Regions from separate parts of the Pseudocitrobacter cyperus genome, predicted to be linked through region 2. Evidence: predicted binding sites of a transcription regulator. Region 2 holds the regulator's gene; each other region holds the start of a gene.
What was found. Region 2 encodes PurR, which represses purine synthesis genes. Its sites were predicted from a motif close to CANGCAAACGTTTGCNTG; they were not measured.

Region 1 (4,201 bases), 700 kb from region 2:
GCTGGCCCCGGGCATTGGTGAAATCATCGGTGGTTCCCAGCGTGAAGAGCGCCTGGACGTGCTGGATGCCCGTATGGCAGAAATGGGACTCAACAAAGAAGACTACTGGTGGTACCGCGACCTGCGTCGCTACGGCACCGTTCCTCACTCTGGCTTCGGTCTGGGCTTCGAACGTCTGATTGCCTACGTGACTGGCGTACAAAACGTCCGTGACGTGATTGCATTCCCAAGAACGCCGCGTAACGCCAGCTTCTAACGCTCCGCACTCGCATCAAGGCCAGCATACACTGGCCTTTTTTGTGCCCTTAACGTAAATCTTCGTCAATTACCTTAAGGATCAACCCCCTACGCTACGTAGTTTGTTACATCACATTTCTGTTAACGTTTATGCACAAAAAACGTGCAATTTCTTATGGATTTTAGAAATACCTGAGTCGATAGCATTATTTTTAAGCGAAATCATCGGCGCTCTGATACTTAATTTTAACATCTTTGGCAGCTCACATTTACACCAACACGAGCAATAAACAACCAACAACACAATTAAAGATAAGAAATTCATATAGATATCTACTATTTCACTAAATACTTCCTTAACCCCAACAGAACTTTGAGTTGCTTCACAAAGTTCCTTGTTTTTAACTTTTTGTTACACATAATTTCTTTCTGTTACTTAATTAGGATATTTGTAGCACTTTCAGGCTAGCGAAACGGTAGTTTGAATGGAAATATGCCTCTCAGACACAAAAAGACACCAAACTATCATCAATGTTTCTGTAAATTTTTATTGACAGAGGTTATTGGCGGCAGTGGCGAGTGTCGATATAAAAAAAAACCTAATGAGGGTAATAAATAATGATGAAGCGCAATATCCTGGCAGCGGTGATCCCTGCCCTGCTGGTAGCCGGTGCAGCTAATGCTGCAGAAATCTACAACAAAAACGGCAACAAACTGGACTTTTACGGCAAAATGGTCGGTGAGCATGTGTGGACCACCAATGGTGACACCAGCAACTCTGATACCACCTATGCCCGTATTGGTGTGAAAGGGGAAACTCAAATTAACGAGCAACTGACCGGCTACGGTCAGTGGGAATACAACATGGATGCATCCAATGTTGAAGGTTCCCAGGGCACAAAAACCCGTCTGGCCTTCGCCGGTCTGAAAGCCGGTGAGTTTGGTTCTTTTGATTACGGTCGTAACTATGGCGCTATCTACGACGTTGAATCCGCAACCGATATGCTGGTTGAATGGGGCGGCGACGGCTGGAACTACACCGATAACTTCATGACTGCGCGTACCAACGGTGTGGCAACCTACCGTAACTCTGACTTCTTCGGCCTGGTCGATGGTCTGAGCTTCGCGCTGCAGTATCAGGGCAAAAACGAAGACCGCAACATTCAGAAGCAGAACGGTGATGGCATCAGCACCTCTGCCACCTGGGCATTTGGTGAAGGTTTCGCGGTTTCTGCGGGCTATGCTAACTCCAATCGTACCCTCGACCAGAAAACCCAGGCTAACAGCGCCGGCGGCGATAAAGCTGAAGCATGGGCAACGTCTGCGAAGTACGATGCAAATAACGTCTACGCTGCGGTCATGTATTCCCAGACTTACAACATGACGCCGGAAGATACAGGCTTTGCCAACAAAACCCAGAACATTGAAGCAGTGGTTCAGTACCAGTTCGACTTCGGCCTGCGTCCCTCCGTTGGCTACGTTCAGTCAAAAGGTAAAAACCTCGCTTCCCGTCCTGGCTTCGACGGCGGCACTGCTGACCTGCTGAAATATATCGAAGTAGGCACCTGGTACTACTTCAACAAAAACATGAACGTCTACGCTGCGTATAAATTTAACCTGCTGGACGACAACGAATACACCGCGGCTACCGGCTTGTCTACCGACGACCAGGCGGCAGTGGGTATCGTGTATCAGTTCTAATCAGTACGCCACTTTGTTATATGCATAAGAAACAGGGCTTCGGCCCTGTTTTTCTCATTTCAGCCAGTGAATAATCGCGACTTTTGAAAAGGCTCGCGCTTTTCATTGCAAACGGTTGGCATTTTGTAAATCTACCGTTAACCTGATAGCGGATTTCTCCAAGTCACCCATAAATGGAACCTCGTCATGTTTGAGAACATTACAGCCGCCCCTGCCGACCCTATTCTGGGTCTGGCCGATCTGTTTCGTGCCGATGACCGCCCGAGCAAAATCAACCTCGGGATTGGAGTTTACAAAGATGAAACCGGTAAAACCCCGGTTCTGACCAGCGTAAAAAAAGCAGAGCTTTATCTGCTGGAAAATGAAACAACCAAAAATTATCTCGGCATTGATGGTATCCCGGAATTTGGTCGCTGCACTCAGGAGCTGCTGTTCGGTAAAGGAAGTGAAATCGTCAACGCTAAACGTGCGCGCACGGCGCAAACGCCAGGCGGTACGGGCGCGCTTCGCGTCGCGGCGGATTTCCTCGCCAAAAACACCAGTGCAAAACGTATTTGGGTAAGCAACCCAAGCTGGCCGAACCATAAAGGCGTCTTTAACGCTGCGGGTCTGGAAGTTTGTGAATATGACTACTATGACGCACAGAATCATGCGCTCAATTTTGATGGCCTTATCGCCAGTCTGAGCCATGCACAGGCGGGCGATGTGGTTCTGTTCCACGGCTGCTGTCATAACCCAACCGGTATCGATCCAACCCTGGAACAGTGGCAACAACTGGCGAAACTCTCTGCCGAAAAAGGCTGGCTGCCGCTGTTTGACTTCGCCTACCAGGGCTTTGCCCGGGGTCTGGAAGAAGATGCTGAAGGTCTGCGCGCGTTCGCTGCGCTGCATGATGAGCTGATTGTCGCCAGCTCCTACTCCAAAAACTTCGGTCTGTACAATGAGCGCGTCGGTGCCTGTACGCTGGTGACGGCTAATGCTGAAAACGCCGATCGCGCCTTCAGCCAGATGAAATCCGTTATTCGCGCCAACTACTCCAACCCACCGGCTCACGGTGCGTCCGTTGTCGCCACTATTCTCAGCAATGACGCCCTGCGCGCCATCTGGGAGCAGGAACTGACCGACATGCGTCAACGCATTCAACGTATGCGTCTGCTGTTCGTCAACACGCTGCAGGAGAAAGGCGCTAACCGTGACTTCACCTTTATCACCAAACAGAATGGGATGTTCTCGTTCAGCGGCCTGACCAAAGATCAGGTGCTGCGTCTGCGTGAAGAATTTGGGGTGTATGCGGTAGCTTCTGGCCGTATCAACGTCGCCGGGATGACGCCAGATAACATGGCTCCGCTGTGTGAAGCGATTGTCGCCGTGTTATAAGCGATGAAACGATAAAAAAAGCCGCTTAAGCGGCTTTTTTTTGATTTACCAGACCGGCATCTCATCCTGTAAAAACGGATTGTGCAGCCGCTCATAACCGAGCGTCGACAGCGGCCCGTGACCGGGAATAAACGTGACGTCATCGCCCAGCGGCAACAGCTTACGTTTAATCGCGTCGATCAATTGCGCATGGTCGCCGCGCGGAAAATCGCTGCGCCCCACCCCGCCTTTAAAGATAACATCACCGGAAATCAACAAACGTGCCGCATCGTCGAAGAAGACGATATGCCCCGGCGTATGGCCTGGACAATGGAGCACCTGCAACTTCACGTTACCCACGCTAACGGTTTCGCCTTCATTCAGCCAGCGATCGGGCGTCAGGGGCTGACACTCTTCAAGGCCAAACATCCGGCTCTGTTGCGGTAATCCCTGTAACCAGAACTCATCTTCTTTTTCCGGCCCAATCACGGGAATACCGTAATGCGCAGCCAGCTCCGCCGCCGCGCCTACGTGATCAAGATGCCCGTGAGTGAGCAAAATCTGAACCAGGGTGACGCCAGCGGCCTCCACCTGCTCTTTGATTTTCTCCGCGTCACCGCCCGGATCGACCAGCGCCGCAAGTTTCGTTTGCTCGCACCAAATCAATGAACAGTTCTGCGCGAACGCGGTAACCGGAATAATACGATAGTTCATAAGGCTCCTGTTTCGTTACCAGTGCCGCACCGGCCCGGTATCAATATGCACAAAGTTGCTACGTGGGTAGTATCCTACACCACCTGCGCGCATAGATAACGCGGCTTTGCGAATATTGCTTAACGAAACACCTTCAATATGAAAATCCATCGCCCGTCCTTTCGTGTGGTAGCTGTTTTTTGCTACACCACGG
Region 2 (4,201 bases):
CGCCAATCAGCACCAGCATCAATGTGATAAAGGTAGAGGATGCATCGGTAATGGTGTGCAATACCGGCGAAATATAGGTATAGAGCGTAAACATCGCTCCCGCACCGAGCACCGTCGTCAGCAAAGCGGAAAGCACCTGCGGGCGCACCAGCACCGAAAGTTCGCGTTTCACATCCGGTTTTTCACCTGCCCCGCCCTGCGGTAACGAGAGCCACAGGCTAACTATCGAAATCACGCCAAGACCCGCCGTTGCCAGGAACGACATCCGCCAGCCGATGGTTTCGCCAAGCCAGGTGGCTGCGGGAACACCGCCGATGTTGGCAATCGTCAGCCCCATAAACATAGTGGCGACCGCGCTGGCTTGTTTGTGTTTTGGCACCACGCTTGCCGCAACCACCGAGCCCAGGCCAAAGAATGCGCCATGGTTGAGGCTGGTAATAATGCGCGAGAGCATCAGGGTGGTGTAATCCGGCGCGATAGCCGAGAGCACATTGCCGAGGGTGAAAATCGTCATCAGGAAGATTAAGGCATTGCGCCGCGCACGATGGGAGAGCAGTAACGTCATCAGCGGCGCACCCACCATCACCCCTACAGCGTAGGCGCTGATTAACATACCTGCGGCAGGAATTGAAACATCAACCCCTTCAGCGATAACAGGTAAGAGCCCCATCGGCGAAAATTCGGTGGTGCCAATCCCAAATGCGCCAATGGCTAACGCCAGTAAGGGAAAATTGACTTTCATGCAATGACTCCGGTTTGCCGCAAATCTGGACGGCGTGACAACTGAAGGCAAAAGCATGACATCGATCACAAAAAAACAGAAGTGTACAAATTAGCAAAATAGTTTTGCTGATGTGATAACAATCGATATGAGGAATTGAAGTGAGGGAGAGTGAACTCTCCCTGCGAAATGAATTAATGCAGGACGGCAGTTAGCCCGGCCGCCACGATCAGCGCCAGCGTAATAACCGTCGTGGTAATTGACATCTTCAGTTCAGTACTCATCAATTTTTCTCCTTGTTATCACCACACCAAAAGTGAGTTAAATCATTTTTGCACACTTAATAGCAAAAATCTTCTCTGATTTCACACGATAACCGATTTTGCGCTTCCACTTTTGCCAAAGATCAGACAAAATTCGACGCTAATTTATAAGTGTATCGGCCATTGACCCCCTCCTGTCGTCCTGTGTCGTTTTCCCGGCGAACCGCAATTCATAACATTGCGTCAGGGTGAGTGAAGGCAAACGTTTTCGTAGTTAATCGAACGGGGGCAGGCCCGGGTCTGGAGTGAGATGGAATGGCAACTATTAAAGATGTAGCGAAACGCGCAAACGTTTCCACTACAACTGTATCACATGTGATTAACAAGACGCGCTTTGTCGCCGAGGATACGCGGGAAGCGGTATGGGCGGCAATCAAAGAGCTCCACTACTCTCCAAGCGCCGTCGCCCGTAGTCTGAAAGTCAATCACACCAAATCCATTGGTTTGTTGGCAACCAGTAGTGAAGCGGCCTACTTCGCTGAAATAATTGAAGCCGTTGAGAAAAACTGTTTTCAGAAAGGCTATACCCTGATCCTTGGCAACGCCTGGAACAATCTTGAGAAGCAGCGCGCTTACCTCTCTATGATGGCGCAAAAGCGCGTAGACGGCCTGCTGGTGATGTGTTCTGAATATCCGGAATCGCTGCTGCAGATGCTGGAAGAGTATCGCAATATTCCGATGGTGGTGATGGACTGGGGCGAAGCCAAAGCTGATTTTACTGACTCGGTCATTGATAACGCCTTCGAAGGTGGCTATATGGCAGGCCGTTATCTGGTGGAACGTGGCCACCGCGAAATTGGCGTCATCCCCGGCCCGCTTGAGCGTAACACCGGTGCGGGCCGCCTGGCCGGTTTTATGAAAGCGATGGAAGAGATGCATATTAATGTGCCGTCCAACTGGATCGTTCAGGGTGATTTCGAGCCTGAATCCGGCTATCGCGCCATGCAGCAAATCCTCTCGCAGAATCCGCGTCCGACGGCCATTTTCTGCGGTGGTGATGTCATGGCGATGGGTGCGCTCTGCGCCGCTGATGAAATGGGACTACGCGTCCCGCAGGATATCTCCCTGATTGGTTACGACAACGTGCGCAACTCTCGCTTCTTTACGCCGGCGTTGACCACTATCCACCAGCCTAAAGACTCCCTCGGGGAAACCGCCTTTAATATGCTGATGGACAGAATTGTCAGCAAACGCGAAGAGTCGCAGTCGATTGAAGTCCATCCGCGCCTCATCGAGCGCCGTTCCGTCGCCGACGGCCCCTTCCGCGATTACCGTCGTTAAGGCTCTCTGCGAACGCCATTTTCCGGCGTTCGCAGCCACTCGCTGTTCAGCGTTTCACTGTCGCCCAGATAGTCCAGCAGCCAGCCTAACGCTACAGATGTATCGTTTTGCTGCCACGTCAGACAACAAGCCGCATCCGGAAAAGGGTTTTCCAGTTCCAGTGCCACCCACTCGCCCGTGTCTATCTTCGGACGCGCAAAATGTTCTGGCACCATTCCGACGCAAAGCCCCGCGGATAAACAGGTCTCTGAAGAGCCCCAGTCTGGTACCACAACCCGTTTCTGGTTATCCAGCAGCCAGGTGATTCGTTTTGGCAACGAGCGCGAAGTATCCTCACGCACCAGCGAAGGCCAGTTGCGCAATGTATCATCGCTAAATGGCCCGCTCATCTTCGCCAGAGGATGCTGGCTTGCCACCACGCACTGCCAGCTCAGCATACCCATATCGCGAAAGGCATAACGCCCCCCAACGGGGATCGCCTGCGTCGCGCCAATCGCCAGCTCAACCCGGCCATCTGCCAGCGCATCCCAGACGCCGTTGAACACTTCCTGATAAACCAGCAGTTCAACATCACTGAAGTGCCGATAGAAATCGACAATCATCTGCCGGGTGCGCTCAGGCCTGACGATATTATCAACCGCAATGGCCAGTTGACCGCGCCAGCCATTGGCAATTTGCTGGCACTGCTGACGAGTGATCTGCATTTTTTTGATAACAGAACGCCCTTCTTTCAAAAACCACGCCCCCGCAGGCGTCAGCTCAACATCGCGATGACGGCGTTCGAACAGCGGAACCGCCAGCCACTCTTCCAGTTGCCGCACCGTGTAACTGATTGCTGAAGGTACCCGGTGCAGTTCATTCGCCGCACCGCTAAAGCTGCCGTTACGCGCAACGGCATCAACCACTTCCAGTGAATATTCAGACCACATGCTCTGCCTACAAAATTTTTGAAACCAGGCCGCAAATATTAGCGTTTCACAAGCCAGATTTCACTCTCTACACTCTCAGCCTCTTCCGACACAAGAAAAGGCGTTTTTATGCAACCTGGGAAAGGATTTTTAGTCTGGCTGGCGGGCCTGAGCGTATTGGGCTTCCTGGCCACTGATATGTATCTTCCGGCCTTTGCCGCCATTCAGAGCGATTTGCAAACACCGGCGTCTGCCGTCAGTGCCAGCCTGAGTCTGTTCCTTGCCGGATTTGCTATCGCGCAACTGCTGTGGGGGCCGCTCTCTGACCGTTATGGCCGCAAACCGATTTTGTTAACAGGCCTGGCGATTTTCGCCTTCGGCTGCCTGGGAATGCTGTGGGTGCGCGATGCCAGCATACTGCTGGTGCTGCGTTTTATCCAGGCGGTCGGCGTCTGCGCAGCGGCTGTCACCTGGCAGGCAATGGTCACAGACTACTATCCGGCGCAGCGTATCAACCGTATTTTCGCCACGATTATGCCGCTGGTTGGCCTCTCTCCGGCACTGGCCCCCCTGCTGGGAAGCTGGATCCTGCATCACTTCGAGTGGCAGGCTATTTTCACCACGCTGTTTATCATTACGCTGATTTTGATGATCCCGGCGCTGCGCCTGAAGCCCGCCCACCCGAAAGTGTCCGCAAACCCGGACAAACTGACCTTTATGAAGCTGCTGCGCAGTCAGGATTACCGCGGCAACGTGTTGATATACGCCGCCTGTTCCGCCAGCTTCTTTGCCTGGCTGACCGGGTCGCCATTTATCCTCAATGCCATGGGTTACAGCCCGACAGCCATTGGTCTGAGCTATGTTCCGCAGACCATCGCCTTCCTGATAGGCGGCTACGGCTGCCGCGCGGCGCTGCAAAAATGGGATGGCGGCAAGCTCCTGCCGTGGTTGTTGATGCTGTTCGCCAT
Region 3 (4,201 bases), 1.2 Mb from region 2:
TGGCTTTTTTCTCCAGTTGATAGCGGTACATTGGGTCGTAATACTCATTCAGCAATGGAATGAGCCAGGCGAAGTGCGGTTCGGTTGAACCGCTACGCTGCTGCTCTGCAAGTGCCCGGTCGAGTTTTTGCGTCAGTTCAGTAAATCGCTGTAGCCCCAGACGTCGGCGGATGGCGAACAAGCCGTGATGCAGATATTCGCTGTATTCCTGCCAACCCTGCTCTTCACCAAAGGCGGCCATAAACGCCTGATGCATATGTGTGAAATACTCTTCCCGTAGGCGTTCCAGACGAACTGCAAAGGGATCTTCCACCACGGCGATAGGCGATTGCACCATTCTTTCGCGCAGGCATTCCGGCAGGTGGTTAGAGCCAATCATAAAGCCTTCATCTTCCAGCACCCAGCGCAGCGTCTCCTGGCCATGGCTGCGCTGTAGCAGCGCACAGGCGAGGTGATTTTCAAAGGTCGCCTGCGGATGCTGGGCATCAAGGGTTCTGCCAAAAGAGGAGCCCCGGTGATGAGCAAGCCCTTCGAGATCGATGCCAAAAGGCTGCTTGCGTACCAGCGGCGTTTTGCCATTACCCGTACAGCCGCCAATCAGCACGATGGGATGCTGAACCAGCGCTTCCGTGGCCTGGATCGCGGCCTGACGCAGTGCTTTGTAACCCCCTTCAATCAGGGGATAAGTGGTGCCGCGCTCTTCCAGCCATGCCTGAACGATATGCGAACGTTGGCCGCCGCGGGCGCAGCAGAGATAACCGTGTTCAGCGCTGGAGCAGGCGTCGAGCCAGCCGCGGATGCGTTGCTCGCGGGTTTCGCCACTGACCAGTTGATGACCCAGCGCCAGCGCGGCATCCGGCCCCTGACGTTTATAGCAGGTGCCGACGGCGGCGCGCTCATCGTCATTCATCAGCGGTAAATTGATTGCACCGGGCAGGGAGCCCTGGGCAAACTCAACGGGGGCGCGAACGTCAATGATGGGGGTACCGGAAGTCAGAATGGCCCGGTAGTCCGTCCCATTATTCATGGGCAAATCCTTCTTTAATCAATCGGAGAGGTAATACGGACGGGATTCTACGCTTCACAGAGGGGGCCGGGGAAGGGGAAGATGCATTCCCCGGCACAGACGGCTTAAACCAGTTTCGACTGCGCCCAGCTTATTCCGCTGGCGTATTCGGCCGGCAGCAGAGGTGTGAGGGCTTCAAGGGTCGCGCAAAGCCGCCCGTTATCGCTGTCGTTCAGGTTGAGATGCCCCACCTTGCGGCCCGGGCGAACCTCTTTATCGTACCAGTGCAGATGCACCAGCGGCAGTTTCAGCCAGTCATAGTTCAGGTCGCTGCCAATCAGGTTGACCATCACCGACGGGCTGTTAACCATCGGCGGCGGCAGCGGCAGATCGGTAATGGCGCGCAGATGCAGCTCAAACTGACTGATGGTGGCGCCATTTTGCGTCCAGTGCCCGCTGTTGTGTACGCGCGGCGCCAGTTCGTTAATCAGTAATCCGCCAGGGGTAATAAAACACTCCATCGCCATTACGCCAACGTAGTTTAACTCGTGCATGATCGCCGACAGCATGCTTTCAGCCTGATTCTGCTGTTGTGCATTTGCCTGCGGGAAAGCCACGCTCATGCGTAAAATGCCGTCCTGATGCAGGTTATGGGTCAGCGGATAGAACACGGTGCTACCGTTATGCGCGCGCGCGCCCACCAGCGAGACTTCGCCCGAGAAGTTAATACCTTGCTCGACGATACATTCACCGTAGCACTCAGTTGGCAACTGGGTGGTCTCATCGGCACGCAGACGCCACTGACCACGGCCATCGTAGCCGCCGGTGCGGCGCTTAACGATAGCCAGTTCGCCCAGACGTTCAAAGATGGCTGGCCATTCACTCTGTTCGGCCAGCAGTTGCCACGGTGCGGTCGGCAGGCTGAGTTTGTCGAACAACTGCTTTTGCGTCAGGCGATCGGCAATGATCGGGAACACGTCGCGGTTAACAAATGCCGGATGCAGCGCCAGCTCGCGGGTTAATGCGGTTTCCGGCCAGCGTTCGATTTCAGCGGTGATCACACTCTGCTGAAACGGCACCGCTTCCGGCGAGGCTTCGAGCCCCACGGGCCAGACGGCAATACCGAGTGGTTCCCCAGCCTGGCGCAGCATGCGGCCTAGCTGACCGTTGCCCAGTACGCAAACCTGTTTCATGCGTCACCCCGCGGGTCAGGATTTTCCAGCACCTCGTCGGTTTGCGCGCGGCGCCAGTCTGCCAGGCGTTGATGTAATTCGGCATCGTGCTGCGCGAGGATCTGCGCTGCCAGCAGGGCGGCGTTTGCCGCACCCGCTTTGCCAATCGCCAGCGTACCGACCGGAATGCCGCGTGGCATCTGGACGATGGAGTAGAGGCTGTCCACGCCGCTCAGCGCCGCGCTCTGTACCGGCACACCCAGCACCGGAACCAGGGTTTTGGCCGCAATCATGCCCGGCAGATGCGCCGCGCCGCCCGCGCCCGCGATAATCACCTGATAGCCGTTCTCTTCCGCGCTTTCGGCGAAGCTGAACAGTTTATCGGGTGTGCGGTGGGCGGAAACCACTTCGACATGGTGAGGAACATTCAGGATATCAAGAATTTCGGTAGCAAACTGCATGGTAGCCCAGTCGCTTTTGGACCCCATCACGATAGCGATACGTGCCGGATTATTGCGGGAAGACATACGTCTTAAAACTCCTGTGGGTGTGCTGCACACGACGTTGTAGGCGACAGAGAATAGCATGGAAATCAGGCAAGGAAAACGGTTGCGTAGGCGGAATTACGGGAATGTTACGCGATAATTAAAACGGGAAAGCGATCAGTTCAACATCCTGCGCGGTGACTTTCACCATCGACCCTTCCACATGCCAGGCGCCCAGCACAACGCGAAACGCGGGCTCGCCGTTGGCGGTCAACGTATGTACATCCGGGCGATGCGTATGCCCGTGAATCAGCCACTGTACGTGATGCTTTTCCATTACATCCACCACCGCCTGGTCGTTCACATCCATAATCTCCATCGATTTATGGCGGTTGGCGGCTTTGCTGTCGGCACGCATGCGGGCGGCAATTTTCTGGCGGATAAACAGCGGCAGCATCAGGAAGAGTTTCTGGATCCAGGGGGTATGCACTTTGGCGCGAAACGCCTGATAGCCCGCATCATCGGTGCAAAGTGTATCGCCATGCAGAATTAACACCGGGCGGCCGTACAATTCAAGGCGTTGTTCTTCCGGCAGCAGCGTCATGCCACTTTGTTTGGCAAAGCGTTTCCCCACCAGAAAATCACGATTACCGTGAATGAAATAGCAGGGCACACCGGAATCAACCAGCGATTTGATCGCGGCAGCAATTTGCTGGTGCAGGGGATTGGGGTCGTCGTCGCCGATCCACGCTTCGAAGAGGTCGCCGAGAATATAGAGCGCATCGGCGCGACGCGCCTCTCCGGCTAAAAAACGCAGAAAACCGGCGGTGATCGCCGGTTCTTCTGTTTGCAGGTGCAAATCTGCAATAAAGAGTGTCGCCACGATTACTCGCTGACGGTCACGCTTTCGATAACAACGTCTTCTTTAGGAACGTCCTGGTGCATACCGCTGCGGCCTGTCGCGACAGCTTTGATTTTATCAACCACGTCCATGCCTTCTACGACTTCTGCGAATACGCAGTAGCCCCAACCCTGCAGGCTTTCGCCGGAGAAGTTCAGGAAGTCGTTGTCAGCCACGTTGATGAAGAACTGCGCAGTTGCGGAGTGCGGAGCCTGAGTACGCGCCATTGCCAGCGTGCCACGGGTGTTTTTCAGGCCGTTGTTGGCTTCGTTTTTGATAGCTTCTTTGGTGGTTTTCTGATTCATGCCCGGCTCAAAACCGCCGCCCTGGATCATAAAACCATTAATGACACGGTGGAAAATCGTGTTGTTGTAGAAACCTTCGCGGCAGTAGTCCAGGAAGTTTTTAACTGTTTCCGGCGCTTTGTCATCAAAGGTTTTGATTACGATATCGCCGTGATTAGTGTGGAAAGTAACCATTTCTGCATCCTGTTCCGTTATAGTGGTGCGTTAACTCGCGTGCGAGTCGTATATAGGCGCCTGTTATAGCATAACCGTGAGGTTCGATCACCTTGCAATGTGTGCTGCTTCAGAGTTGAATTACGGGTAGAATATGCCGTTTCAGGCGCAAGCTCAGA
Region 4 (4,201 bases), on a different contig from region 2:
GGATCATCAATGCTTCCAGCGGCAAATCAATCCATAGCGCCCCGGCGACGGCGCTCAGGCCAACAGCAAATGCAACGGGCATCCCCACGGCCAACAAAATGGCGAGGGTGAAAAGCAAAATAAACGCATCCATTTTTCACCTCATCAACCGTGGTTGCCGACAAGCACCACCGGGCGGTGTTCCTGCGAACCGAATAGCAGGCGCTCAATCACAAACAGAATTAACACCGCAGAACCCACTGGCAACGGCAGATAGCTCTCGCCAGAGGTCATTACCGGAAATTCAGCAACGGGTTGCTCCCAGAGTTCAACGCAGAGCCAGAAGCTGTACCAGAACATAACGGCGGTAACGAGCAGCATCAGCAGATCCACCAGCCGCGCCGCAACCTTTTGCAACGGGGCGGGCAGCCGGTCGGTGAGCATATTGACAGCGATATGCGACCCGGCGCGGTAGCCGACCGCCGCGCCGATAAAGGTAAAAGTCACCATGCAGATAATGGCGACCGGCTCCGGCCAGGACTCACCCCGATTAAGCACGTAGCGGGAAAATATCCCCACCGGAATCACAATAGTCATCACCAGCAGCGATACCCCCGCCACCCACATCGACAGCATATAGAGCCTGTCCATTACCCACGAAAAGCGTTCAGACATAGGGCCTCCGTTACTGGACATCGGCAATGGCTTTCATCAGATCCTGATGCTTCTCGCCATAGGCTTTGCGCACCGGCTCCGTAGCCTGAACGAAGAAGGTTTTGTCGATTTCGTGGAACTGCACACCGCCCGCTTTCATCTTCGTCAGCGCTTGTTCGTTGTAGGCTTTCCACAGCTCACGCTGCTCAAGCTGCGCTTCACGAGCCAGAGTGATGATTTTTTGCTGATCGTCCGCGCTCAGTTTGTCCCACTTCACTTTCGAGTAAAGCAGCATTTCCGGGGTGATAAAATGGCCGCTCAGGGTATAGTTTTTGGCGACGGGCAGGTAGTTATGGGCGATAAACGTCGGTGGATTATTCTCTGCGCCGTCAATCACCCCCGTTTGCAGGCCGCTGTAGACTTCGCTGACGCCCATGGCGACGGAGTTCGCGCCCATGTCTTTTAACGTCGCCAGCGCAACCGGACTGCCCTGTACGCGGATCTTCATGCCCTTAAGATCTTCCGCCTTCAGCACCGGTTCTTTGGTAATGAGGTTACGCGTACCGGAATCCATCCAGCCCAGGAAGACCAGCCGTGATTTCGGGTTATTGGTGAGCTTGTCGCCAATCTGCTTGCCAATCTCGCCGTCGATCACCTTATGCATATGATCTTCATCGCGAAACACGTAGGGCAAGGTAAAGACTTCGATATCGGGCAGAATTGCCGCCACCGGCGCCATCGACACGCGGATCATGTCAATCGCCCCCATTTGCGCCTGCTCGATCATCTGCTTCTCATCGCCCAGTACCCCGCCGGGGAAAACTTTAATCTCCAGCTTGTCATCGGTTTGCTGTTTGAGTTTCTCCCCCATATGCTGCACCGCCACCACGTTGGGATAGCCTTCCGGATGAACATCAGCGGCCTTGATCACCTGCGCTGAGGCATGTGTGGTAAAAAAGAGGGCGGCGGTTGAGAGGCAAAAAGCGGCCACGAATGGCTTAACAGTCATCTTCATCGGTCAGCTCCAGCGGTATCTTTGAGATAAGAGATAAAACGTTGTTTTATTTTTACGCTTAAAAACTAGACGGGAAGTGCAAGGCGGGCGGTGAGATAACTCACAAAAGAAACAATTTCGAAACGCGATTTTAACGATGTGATAACGATATTTCAGGGCAGATCACAAAATCTGCCCTGATAAAATCAGTGGGATTTACGCAGCAGATAGCGATATGGCAGAGCGTCCGTCTCTTTGGCAATCAGTTCATGTTCCATGAACGTGCAGAAACCGGGGATATCGCGGGTGGTCGCCGGGTCATCGGCAATAATCAGCAGCGTTTCGCCCACGGGCATCGTGCGCACGGTTTTGCGCACCATCATCACCGGCTCCGGGCAGCGGAGGCCGAGGGCGTCCAGGGTATGGTTTGGGCTGGCGAACAGATCGGTCATTTTGGTCTCACTGTGGAAAAATCGCCCCTAGTTTACGCCTGCATTTTTGTGACGCAAGTCAGGTTAACGATTGCGTGAAAAACAACCATTGCAAAGCAATGTGGAAGCAGTATTATTCGCCACCTTGGTTCAAAAAGGGCAAATCGTTTTATTGGGTTCCCTCACCCCAAACACTAAAAAGGTACAATATGACTCTCTTTACATCCGCACAGCGCAAGCATGCGCTGGTTTGGCTATCGCTGTTTCATTTACTGGTTATTATCTCCAGTAACTATCTGGTGCAACTGCCAGTCTCAGTTTTTGGTTTCCACACCACCTGGGGCGCATTCAGCTTTCCGTTTATTTTCCTCGCCACCGACCTCACCGTGCGGATCTTTGGCGCACCGCTGGCGCGACGCATCGTCTTTGCGGTCATGATCCCGGCGCTGATAGTCTCCTACGCGGTTTCATCACTTTTTTATATGGGTGAGTGGCAAGGTTTTGGCGCGCTGGCAAGCTTCAATCTGTTTGTCGCCCGTATCGCCGCCGCCAGCTTTATGGCCTATGCGCTGGGGCAGATCCTCGACGTTCACGTCTTTAACCGTCTGCGTCAGAGCCGTCACTGGTGGTTGGCGCCGACCGCCTCAACGCTGTTCGGTAATATCAGCGACACGCTGGCCTTCTTTTTCATCGCCTTCTGGCGCAGCACCGACCCGTTCATGGCGCAGCACTGGGTGGAAATTGCACTGGTCGATTACTGCTTTAAGGTGCTGATCAGCATTCTCTTCTTCCTGCCGATGTACGGCGTGCTGTTAAATATGCTGATGAAAAGGCTGGCAGACAAATCTGATTTGTCAGCAATGCAGCCAGGTTAAAGGTTCGTTTTCCGAGTTGTGATAAGATGGGTGAATGAGCCGTTAATGGCCGTTTATCGAAAGGAAGAAGTCAATGCGCAAATTGGTGAAATACGTTGGTATTGGCCTGCTGGTTGCCGGGCTGGCAGCCTGTGACAACAGCGATACCAAAGCTCCGGAGCAGGGTGCGGCGGCAGAGAGCAACACCTCCGGGCAGCCTGTGAGCCTGCTGGATGGCAAGCTGAGCTTCTCATTGCCCGCGGATATGACCGACCAGAGCGGCAAAATGGGTACTCAGAGCAATAATATGCATGTCTACTCCGATGCGACCGGGCAGAAAGCCGTTATCGTTATCGTGGGCGACAACACCAGCGAAGATCTGGGCGTGATGGCAAAACGCCTGGAAGAGCAGCAGCGCAACCGCGACCCGCAGTTGCAGGTGGTGACCAATAAATCCATCGAGGTGAAAGGTCATACGCTGCAACAGCTCGACAGCATCATCTCCGCCAAAGGCCAGACCGCTTACTCTTCGGTTATTCTTGGTAAAATCGACGGCAAATTGCTGACCATGCAAGTGACCCTGCCGGCAGACAATCAGCAGCAGGCGCAGGCTGCCGCTGAGAACATTATCAATACTATCGTTATCAACTAATTAGTCTGATGACGACGCGGCCTTCGGTTGTTCAACCGGAGGCCGTTTTTTTAACCGCCAGCCCAGCAGCAACGCTATCGCCACTAAACCCGCAGCGGCCAGATAAATGGTCGACACGCCCATCCATGCCATCATCAGCCCGGCAAGCGGCCCGGTAATACCGAGCGAGAGATCCATAAACACCGTGTAGGTCGCCAGCGCCGAGCCCTGATTCTGCTGCGGTACCGCTTTCACCGCCACCACGCCAAGTGCCGGGAAAACCAGCGAGAAGCCTGCCCCCGCAAAGAAGGTGCTGATTTTCGCCACCAGCGGCGTCACCGCAAAGCCCACCAACAGCAAGCCGATAATCTCAACCGTAAAGCAGATCATCGCCACGTTCAGCCCGCCCAGGCGGTTGATGCCGTTGGGGAACAGCAAACGCGTACCAACGAATGCACAGCTAAAGAGCGTCAGCGCGAACGCCGCGCCATCCCAGCCTTTGGCGTCATAAAACAGCGTGATGAAGGTTGCGATAACGCCAAAGCCCGCAGAGGCCAACGCCAGCGCCATACCGTAAGGCCAGACGCGCCCCAGCACCGCGCGAAACGACATCACTTTGCCTTTCGCCGCTTTCACTTCCGCGCGCGGCAGGGCACAA

Region 1: VSR74_RS05120 (amino acid aminotransferase) is a predicted target of PurR. The motif match lies at 2,043-2,060, and genes of this name have one in related genera.
Region 3: purE (5-(carboxyamino)imidazole ribonucleotide mutase) is a predicted target of PurR. The motif match lies at 2,777-2,794, and genes of this name have one in related genera.
Region 4: tusA (sulfurtransferase TusA) is a predicted target of PurR. The motif match lies at 2,139-2,156, and genes of this name have one in related genera.

What each region holds. Positions count from the first base shown of each region.
Region 1 covers NZ_JAYMYY010000001.1:1,038,673-1,042,873, forward strand. Annotated here, with positions in the region: gene asnS (asparagine--tRNA ligase) at 1-256, shown strand, start outside; gene VSR74_RS05115 (porin) at 856-1,938, shown strand; gene VSR74_RS05120 (amino acid aminotransferase) at 2,125-3,315, shown strand; gene VSR74_RS05125 (MBL fold metallo-hydrolase) at 3,361-4,008, opposite strand; gene VSR74_RS05130 (YcbK family protein) at 4,024-4,201, opposite strand, start outside.
Region 2 covers NZ_JAYMYY010000001.1:341,339-345,539, reverse strand. Annotated here, with positions in the region: gene VSR74_RS01695 (MFS transporter) at 1-742, opposite strand, end outside; gene cydH (cytochrome bd-I oxidase subunit CydH) at 916-1,005, opposite strand; gene purR (HTH-type transcriptional repressor PurR) at 1,300-2,325, shown strand; gene punR (DNA-binding transcriptional activator PunR) at 2,322-3,254, opposite strand; gene punC (purine nucleoside transporter PunC) at 3,363-4,201, shown strand, end outside.
Region 3 covers NZ_JAYMYY010000001.1:1,527,591-1,531,791, reverse strand. Annotated here, with positions in the region: gene mnmH (tRNA 2-selenouridine(34) synthase MnmH) at 1-1,027, opposite strand, end outside; gene purK (5-(carboxyamino)imidazole ribonucleotide synthase) at 1,132-2,199, opposite strand; gene purE (5-(carboxyamino)imidazole ribonucleotide mutase) at 2,196-2,705, opposite strand; gene lpxH (UDP-2,3-diacylglucosamine diphosphatase) at 2,824-3,546, opposite strand; gene ppiB (peptidylprolyl isomerase B) at 3,549-4,043, opposite strand.
Region 4 covers NZ_JAYMYY010000005.1:302,817-307,017, reverse strand. Annotated here, with positions in the region: gene VSR74_RS17290 (TRAP transporter large permease) at 1-133, opposite strand, end outside; gene VSR74_RS17285 (TRAP transporter small permease) at 145-654, opposite strand; gene VSR74_RS17280 (TRAP transporter substrate-binding protein) at 665-1,648, opposite strand; gene tusA (sulfurtransferase TusA) at 1,834-2,079, opposite strand; gene VSR74_RS17270 (7-cyano-7-deazaguanine/7-aminomethyl-7-deazaguanine transporter) at 2,268-2,933, shown strand; gene VSR74_RS17265 (DcrB family lipoprotein) at 3,007-3,564, shown strand; gene VSR74_RS17260 (MFS transporter) at 3,565-4,201, opposite strand, start outside.